Regions from separate parts of the Arthrobacter sp. fls2-241-R2A-172 genome, predicted to be linked through region 2. Evidence: riboswitches for the same ligand, from Rfam matches in the RefSeq annotation. Region 2 holds a riboswitch; the other holds the start of a gene.
What was found. Region 2 has a riboswitch for glycine ahead of cycA (D-serine/D-alanine/glycine transporter). Riboswitches for the same ligand answer to the same signal wherever they lie in the genome.
Positions count from the first base shown of each region.

Region 1 (4,612 bases), on a different contig from region 2:
TGCGTGGACGGGTAGGTGATCATGATTGCCGAGAGGGCGTCGCGGTTGGCCTCGATCTTGGCCTTGAGGTCTACGTGGTCGATGGTGCCATCCGGCGCGGTGGCAACGACCACCACCTTCATGCCCGCCAGGACGGCAGAGGCAGCGTTGGTGCCGTGGGCGGAAGCCGGGATGAGGCAGACGTTGCGCTGCTCGTCACCGTTGGAGTGGTGGTAGCCGCGGATCGCGAGGAGCCCGGCGAGTTCACCCTGGGAACCGGCGTTCGGCTGGATGGAGACCTGGTCGTAGCCGGTGATCTCGGTCAGCTGTGCCTCGAGGTCGGTGATGAGCTCACGCCAGCCTTCTGTCTGGGAGTCCGGCGCGAACGGGTGGATGGAAGCGAACTCCGGCCAGGAGATAGCTTCCATTTCGGCCGTGGCGTTGAGCTTCATGGTGCACGAACCCAGCGGGATCATGGTGCGGTCCAGCGCGAGGTCCCGGTCGGACAGCTTGCGGATGTAACGCAGGAGCTGGGTTTCGGAGCGGTGGGTGTTGAACACCGGGTGCTGCATGAAGTCGCTGGTGCGCTCAACGGAGGATTCCAGCGCGAAGCCTTCAACGGCTTCAGTTACCGAAGCGCCGAAGACGCTTGCGACGTCGGCGACAATCGCCGTCGTCGTTGTTTCATCCACTGAGATGCCAACCGTGTCGGCGTCGACGCCGCGCAGGTTGATGCCCTTGGCCTCAGCTGCGGCCACCAGCTCGGCGGCCTTGCCCGGGACGCGGACCGTGATGGTGTCGAAGAACGAGCCGTGGAGGACCTCGACGTCGGCAGCCTTCAGGGATGCGGCCAGGGTCCGGGCGTGGTCGTGGGCGGTCTCCGCGATTGCCTTCAGTCCCTCGGGGCCGTGGTAAACCGCGTACATGGAGGCCACAATCGCCAGGAGTGCCTGGGCTGTACAGATGTTGGACGTAGCCTTCTCGCGGCGGATGTGCTGCTCGCGGGTCTGCAGCGCCAAGCGGTAGGCGGGGACACCGGCGTCGTCCTTGGAAACGCCTACCAGGCGGCCGGGCATGGAGCGCTCCAGGCCCTTCTGGACGGCCATGTACGCGGCGTGCGGGCCGCCGAAGAACAGCGGCACGCCCAGGCGCTGGGCGGAACCAACAGCGATGTCGGCGCCCTGCTCGCCCGGAGGGGTGATGAGCGTGAGGGACAGGAGGTCGGCGGCGACCGTGACCAGCGCGCCGCGCTCTTTGGCTTCAGCAATGACGGCGGAGTGATCGAACACGCGGCCGGAAACGCCGGGCTGCTGGAGGACGACGCCGTTGATGGCACCTTCCGGAAGACCGGCGCTCAGGTCGGCTACCTCAACTTCGAAGCCGAGCGCTTCCGCGCGGCCCTTCACGATCGCAATGGTCTGCGGGAGGCAGTCGGCGTCGAGGACAGTCTTGCCGTCCTGGGCGGACTTGTTCTTGTTGGCGCGGCGCATCATCAGCACGGCTTCGGCCACAGCCGTTGCTTCATCCAGGAGGGAAGCGTTGGCGATGGGCAGGCCCACCAGGTCCTGGACCATGGTCTGGAAGTTGAGGAGCGCTTCGAGGCGGCCCTGGGAGATTTCCGGCTGGTACGGGGTGTAGGCGGTGTACCAGGCCGGGGACTCGAGGATGTTGCGGCGGATCACCGGCGGCGTGACGGTGTCGTAGTAGCCCTGGCCGATCATTTGCACGGCGGTCTTGTTCTTGGAGGCGAGCTTGCGGAGCTCGGCAAGGACTTCGACTTCGCTCAGGGCGTTCTGCAGGGTGAGGGCGACGTCCTGGCGGATGTCGTTGGGGACGGCGGTGTCGACCAACGCGTCAACGGTGTCGTAGCCCACGGACTTGAGCATGGTCTCAATGTCGGCCTGGCGGCGGGCGCCAATATGCCGATCAACGAAGGTGGTGGAGGCAGAACTAACCGTCACGAAGGAACTCCATTACTTGGGCGGCGTTTGGGTACGCCACAGTGGCTGGGTTCCTCCCCGCTCTGTATTGGACCTGAGAGTTTCCGCGTTGTTGGAACAACATCGCTTGCACCGTCGGTGAGCACAGCACTCTTTCACCCTTCGGTGGTCAGAGCGCCTGCTGCTTTCCAGAGTTGCCTTGCCGCGGCGGTGCGTGGGCCTGAGAGATTCCTGGGGAGGGTTTGCTCCTACGGCGCCTGCATCACGTGCTTGCAGGACTCTCCCGCCGCAGATCATAGGCAATGTTCAGTTATAACGCGGCCCGATTTCAGGCAGGCCACAAGGGTTAATTGTCCTACGTGTGGCGCGTCGCCGCAAATGGGATGATGCGCTACTTCCGCAGCCGCTCCAGCACTCCGAGCAGGATTTTGACGTCGGCTTCCCGGCCGCCGTCGCTAGCCTCCTGGCCGCCCTCGAACATTGCGTTGAAATACAGTCCGTCGCCCATGTAGCTAACGGCCTTCGCTACCTCGGGTCCGACATCCTTGGCCAGGACATCAAGCCACTGCTTTTGGATTCCGGCAAACCTGCGACGCGTTTCTTCGTGGGCAACCTCGGCCAGCCGGGTAGCAGCGACGAAAGCGCGGTCCATCGGCGTCCCGGCCCACAATGACGTCCGGATGAAGTAGGCAGCGGCACCGTCCGGCGCGGCCCTCATCTGCTCAATGTCCTGTACTGCCAGTTGGTCCAGGCGTTCCAGGAGGGCGCTGATCAGCGACTCCTTGTTGGGGAAGTGGTACAGCAACCCGCCCTTCGAGACGCCGGCACGCTTGGCAACTGCGTCGAGCGTGGCGGCCCGCTCCCCCACCTCTATAAGGAGGGATTCGTAGGCATCCAGGACGGCGTCCCGGGCAACTGGTTTTCGTGGCATGAGTACATCATTCCCTAAAGGCTTGCTGGGGTTTAATTTGAAACTATACCGTCTGGACGGTACAGTAAAGACATGTTCTCGCCGTCCTCCACCCAAGCTCCCAGTTCAGCTCGTCCCGTCATGGGCCCTGCACCGTGGCGCGACTGGACGGCCCTGGCACTCCTGATGTTCCCGGTACTGCTGGTGGCCGTCGACAACACCGCGCTCACCTTTGCCCTGCCCGAGATCGCCCGATCCCTCGATGTCGGTGGCGTGCAACTGCTCTGGATCGTTGACGCCTACCCCTTGGTCCTGGCCGCACTCCTCGTCTCCATGGGCAACCTCGGCGACAGGATCGGCCGACGGCGGCTGCTTCTGATCGGCAGCACGGGCTTTGCTGCGGTTTCGGCTGCTACTGCGTTCGCGCCCTCAGCAGAATGGCTGATTGGCGGACGCGCCGCCCTTGGCGTTTTCGGCGCCATGCTGATGCCCTCAACGCTTTCCCTGATCCGGAACATCTTCACCGACCCCAACCGCCGCCGGCTCGCTATTGCCGTGTGGGCGGCCGGGTTCTCAGGCGGTGCTGCCCTCGGGCCGATCTTCGGCGGTTGGCTGGTGGAACACTTCTGGTGGGGTGCCGTCTTCCTGGTGGCAGCCTTCCTGCTGCTGCCGCTGCTCGCCTTCGGAAAGGTCCTGATCCCCGAGTCCAAAGACGCGAACCCGGGCCGCGTGGATGTCCCCAGCATCGCTTTGTCCATCTTGACCATGGCTCCGTTTGTCTACGGCATCAAAGAATTCGCAGTGCACGGCTTTGGGGCATCAGCCGCGGCGTTCATGCTTTTCGGTCTGGTGATGGGTGTCCTCTTCGTCCGACGCCAGCAGAGGATCGACAGCCCGATGCTGGATGTCAGCCTGTTCAAGAACAAGGTATTCAGTACGGCAATCGTTGCCAACGTACTTTCCCTCTTCTCCATGACCGGCTTCATCTACTTCTTCGCCCAGCACCTGCAATTGGTTGAGGGCCAGTCCCCCATGGAGGCGGGTATCGCAATGATCCCGGCCCTCCTGGCAACAGTCATCGCCGGACTGCTGGTGGTGCCCCTGGTCAAAAAGGTCCGGCCCGGTTTTGTGGTGGCCGGAGGGTTGACGCTCAGTGCCGTTGGCTACCTCGTGGCTGTTGTGGGCGACCACGGCAGCGGCCCCGTGTTCCTCCTGTCAGCCCTCACAGTTCTTGCTGTTGGCGTGGGTGCGGCGGAGACCATCTCCAACGACCTCATCCTGGCCTCCGTACCGGCTGACAAATCCGGGGCAGCATCAGCCATCTCGGAGACCGGTTACGAGTTGGGTTCGCTGTTGGGAACGGCTGTCCTTGGTTCCATCCTCACGGCCTCCTACCAGCACAACCTGGTCATACCTGACGGCGTGTCCGGCCACGCCGCCGAAAAGTCCGGGGAAACCCTGGCCGGCGCCGTTGACGTTGCTTCCACGCTCCCAGCGCCCTTGGCTGAAGCCTTGACGGCCTCGGCACGCGTCGCCTTTGACTCCGGCGTCCACGTCACTGCGGCGATTGGGCTGGTACTCATGGCAGGAGCGGCAGCCCTTGCCGCCGTCGTACTCCGGCGTGTCCCCAAGGCGCACTAGCCGAGTCTACGCAAGGAGGCCGGGTCGCTGAGCGGCCCGGCCTCCTTCGCGTCAGTGTCTAAACGGCGCTGTTGAGTGAGGTCCCCAGGCTAAAGCCGCGGGTGATTCCACCCGTGGTTGCCGCGGCAAGGGATGAAAGATA
Region 1 covers NZ_JARVTB010000003.1:85,974-90,585, reverse strand. The annotation lists gene gcvP (aminomethyl-transferring glycine dehydrogenase) at 1-1,940, opposite strand, end outside; glycine riboswitch at 1,993-2,116, opposite strand; glycine riboswitch at 2,118-2,215, opposite strand; gene QRM57_RS05975 (TetR/AcrR family transcriptional regulator) at 2,311-2,850, opposite strand; gene QRM57_RS05970 (MFS transporter) at 2,923-4,470, shown strand; gene QRM57_RS05965 (sigma-70 family RNA polymerase sigma factor) at 4,529-4,612, opposite strand, start outside.
Region 1: another riboswitch for glycine. It lies ahead of gcvP (aminomethyl-transferring glycine dehydrogenase); the one in region 2 lies ahead of cycA (D-serine/D-alanine/glycine transporter).

Region 2 (4,612 bases):
CAGCCGAGGTCAAGGCTGGCGAATCCATCACGCTGGCGGTCTCCAAGCTGAACCTGACCTCCATCGGCAGCCCTGCGAACACCTTGCTGAAAGCGGTCTTTATCGACGCCAAGGGCGCCTCCGTGGCACTCGGGGACGTCCCGGTATCCGCCGGCGCGGCGACCGTCAACGTGAAGGTGCCCGCTGCAGCGGCCGCAGGTACCGGCACCCTGGTGCTGACCGCCGTCGAGTCCGGAACGGTGGTGAAGGCCCTGGTCAAGGTGGCAACGAGCGGACCCAACCCGCCGCAGTGCACCCCGCCCACCAAGCCGTCCAAGTGGTACGACATTGTGGGATGGCTGCGGTACGGCATCGAATGGTTGCAGTACCAGAAATGCCTTAGAGGCTAAGCGCCCCGTAGCATGCCCCCAAGAGACAGGCCCCTCACGATTGGTTCGTGAGGGGCCTGTCTTGTGGTTACTTGTTTGCCGGCTCCGGGTCCTGGACCCTGGCAGCATCGCTGCGCAGCTCGGCCTGGAAAGCGGCGTACCGGGCCAGGTGGGCCGGACGGCGTCGGAGTACCGCCCAAGCGACCCCCAAAATCACGAACCACAGGGGCGTTGCGAGCAACGCCGCGAGCGTGTCCGGCTGGGTGGTCAGCGCCCACAGCACGAAGGCAAAGAATGCGAACACCACCCACACCATGGCCACTCCACCCGGCATCTTGAACGCCGAAGACTCGTGAAGGTGGGGACGGCGCTTCCGGAACGCCAGGTAGCTGGCCAGGATGATCGACCACACGAAGACGAAGCAGACGGCAGACACGGTGGTCACCATGTCGAACGCCTTGCCGACGTCCTGGCCGGCGTACATGAGCACGACGCCGGACAGCAACAGGACGCAGGACAGAAACAGTGCGTTGCGGGGTACTTTGCGTCCGGAGAGCGCGCCGAAGACCTTGGGGGCATCGCCTTCCTGGGCCAGGCCGAACACCATGCGGGACGTGGAGTAGATCCCGGAGTTGGCTGAGGACATGGCGGACGTGAGGACCACCAGGTTGACGATCGTGGCTGCTGCGCCCAGGCCGGCCAGGGAGAACATGGCAATGAACGGGCTGTGACCGGCAGCGAACTGGGTCCACGGGGTGACGGACATCAGGATGATCAGGGCGCCCACGTAGAAGAGGAGCACGCGGATGGGAATCGAGTTGATGGCCTTGGGCAGGTTCTTTTCCGGGTCCTTGGCCTCGGCCGCAGTAGTGCCCACGAGTTCGATGCCTACGAAAGCGAAGACCGCTATCTGGAATCCGGCGACGAAGCCCATGAATTCGTTCGGGAAGAAGCCTCCATGGCTCCAGAGGTTGGTGAAGCTGGCGGGGCCGGCGTCGGACTGGAAGCCACTGAAAATCATGAACAGGCCAACAATGATCAAGGCCGCGATGGCGACGATCTTGATGAGAGCGAACCAGAACTCGGTTTCGCCGAATGCCTTCACCGTTGCCAGGTTCAGTAGCAGGAGGATGCCGATGGTAATGAGACCCGGCACCCAGAGGGGAAGGGAAGGCCACAGCTCCTGCGAATAGCCTGCGATAGCGATGACGTCCGCGATCCCCGTGATGACCCAGCAGAACCAGTATGTCCAGCCGGTGAAGAAGCCGGCCCAGGGGCCCAGGAGGTCAGCTGCGAAGTCGCTGAAGGATTTGTAGTTCAGGTTGCTGAGCAGCAATTCGCCCATGGCACGCATGACGAAGAACAGCATGAAGCCGATGATCATGTACACGAAGATGACGGACGGGCCGGCGGCGGAGATGGTCTTGCCGGAGCCCATGAAGAGGCCGGTTCCAATGGCTCCGCCGATGGCGATGAGCTGGATGTGGCGGTTGGTGAGTTGCCGCTCAAGATGCGGGGAATCGGTACCGGTTGAAGGTGGGCGCTGAATCGTCAAAGGAACTCCATCGTTCAGGCGGCACGGGGTGCCACAAGATTCGGGTTCCTCCCCGCTCTGTAGATGGACCTGAGAGTTTCCGCAGGCGTGGGCCTGCTTGCACCTTCGGTGAGCCCGGCGTTCCGGACTGCTTTCCAGAGTTGCCTCGCCGCGGCGGTACATGGGCCTGAGAGATTCCTGGGGAGGGTTTGCTCCTACGGCGCCTGTGGTGATGTACCGGCAGGGCTCTCCCGCCGCGGATCAAAAGCGCGCACCACCAGTCGGTGATGCAGCTCACACACTAACGAAGGCCGGGCGGCACTGCAACCCTGAGTCCTCAGCGGGCCAGAATGCTACGCGCAATCTCGTCGGCGTCCCGCAGGGTCCGCTGTCCGCTGGCATAGGCCTGCCCGGTTCGGGGCCGGGCCTCCGCCGCGATGGCCGTGCCCCACTGTGAGGCAGACAACTGTAGGCCCAGCACGTAAAGGTTCTCGGTGACCGCCCCGTTCGCCGCCAAGGGCCGGTACGGATGTGGCACGACGTCCAGACCCGTGGTCTGCATCGGGGTACCTTCGACGCTCATCATGATCTTGGTTCGGACCAACCCGTCAGCCATGAGCTGCTCCAGCAGCGGTGACATATTGATGCCCACCCTGTTGGCAGGCGACATCGCCTCGATCAGGGTCCGGGCTTCCACCGGCGCGTCGCGCACCCATGGCGAAACCGCACGGAACAGTTTCGCGCTCCGGTCCACACTGAACTTCGGGTCCGGGCCAACAAAACTTACGACGCCGGCACGCGCCAGGGCGGCCAGCTGCTCCGAACGCAGCGCGGGCGCCCCACTGGCCAGCCCTTCGACGAAGGATTCGAACCAGCCCCGAAGCCCTGCCAACCAGGATTCGTCCGTGATGCCACCATCAGCCACCACGGATTTCAGGATCGCGCGGCCGGTGTGGAGTGCTCCGATGGCCATCTTCACAGGGTCCGATTCGCCCAAAGCCGATCGGCGCGCGTCATCATCAAGGTATGCCGTGATGGCCGCGTCCAGCTCCCGCCTGGACGCAAAAGTACGCCCTGCCAGCGGCGCGGCTAGCCCGCGAAGATTCAGCCGACGGGACGCGACGACGTGCTTTTCCACGAGATCGCCCACGTCGTTCTCCCACTTCGCTGTGGTGTGCGCGTGCGGTTGGAGTGCGTCCTCGAGGTCCGCCAGGAACTGCGCGGGGTCCTTGATCGCAGTGGGTTGTGAGCGGGCCAGCGTTGAGTAATACGCCCACAGCGCATCACGGTGCAGCAGCGGCCAAAGATCGTGGTCGAAACCGGGCTGGATTCCGGCCGCGCGAAACCGGTCCACGGCGTCTTCGGTCAGGTAGCGCATGGTGATGCTGCTGGGGTAGTAACCCGCCAGCCCCGCCTTGGCCCGGTAAGGGGTGCCCCGCCGGGAGGCAGCAATAATCCTGGGTTCCCGGCCCGATGCCCGATACTCCAACACCCCTGCCCCCGGAGAACCGGCCTCGACGAACTTCCCGCCGCGGCCCTCCGTCAGCTGTCCCATGACGTCGAAGAAGTTCAATCCCATTCCGCGGATCAGCACCGGCTCGTTATCCGGCACCGCCTCCCACTCAACGTCGGCGGGTGGCGCCGGCGGAAAATAGAGCAGTCCTTGCTCCTCCGCCGCGCTCTTGAAAGACCTTTGCTCGGGATTCAGCCGGGACTCGATATGACCTAACGCGAGGACCACGGAGCCGACGGTGAGGGTGGCACCGTTGGCGAGTTCGACGTCGAACGCGTTTTTTGTTCCGTCCTTCACCGGTCGCGCCGCGACGGCGGAGGTCTCATGGAACGTGACCTTGACGCCGTCGGGCAGCCGCTCGAGCAAGCCATCCAGGGTCTGGCGCAAGTACCGCCCATACAGGGCACGGCTGGGGAAGTCATGCGATTCGAGGGTGGCAAGCTCCGCCTTTTCGGCGTCGTCCAGTCCCAAGCCATCACGACGCCGGGCCTCGCGCCACTTGTCGAACGAACCACCGGCCAGCGGAGGAGCGAGCTCAGGGTCCTCCGGGATGAGCGTCGGATAAAACGACTGGGTGTTCATCAGGTAGAGCCGGGACTGCCCCGGCTGCCACACGTGGCCCGAACCCGCGGGGAAAGGATCCACCACGTCGATGTGCAGGGTGGCCCCCGACGCGCGCACAGCATGACCCCCGGCAGCCCAATTCGCGAGCAACCGCTCAAGGACGCTGGTGCCCCGGGGGCCAGCCCCCAGCAGGGCAACACGGTTGGTTTCGGATTTAGCCACGCTCAAGCCTAACTTCTGCGTGACTTGCTTACTGTTGAAAAGTGTTGCTTGGATGGGGCAATGACCACCACAGAAGCTGATCAGACGCCACTTCCCGGGAACGAGGCTGCGCCAGGCCGTCCCCGCCACGCCGCTGAGGTTGCGCCTGAACCCACGGATGAAAACATCTGGCTCGAAGACATCCATGGCGAAGAGCAGCTTGCATGGGTCCGGGAACAGAACGCGCGAACCGAAGAATTGCTTGAGGACGCTGAATACTCCGCCGTCGAAGCCGGAATCCTTGAGGTCCTGGACTCAACGGACCGCATTGCCATGGTCTCCAAGCGCGGCGGGTTCTACTACAACTTCTGGAAAGACCAGGAACACCCCAAGGGTCTCTGGCGCCGCACCACATGGGATAGCTACCTCACC
Region 2 covers NZ_JARVTB010000001.1:525,216-529,827, reverse strand. The annotation lists gene QRM57_RS02485 (ExeM/NucH family extracellular endonuclease) at 1-389, shown strand, start outside; gene cycA (D-serine/D-alanine/glycine transporter) at 457-1,923, opposite strand; glycine riboswitch at 2,068-2,166, opposite strand; gene QRM57_RS02475 (FAD/NAD(P)-binding protein) at 2,240-4,201, opposite strand; gene QRM57_RS02470 (prolyl oligopeptidase family serine peptidase) at 4,262-4,612, shown strand, end outside.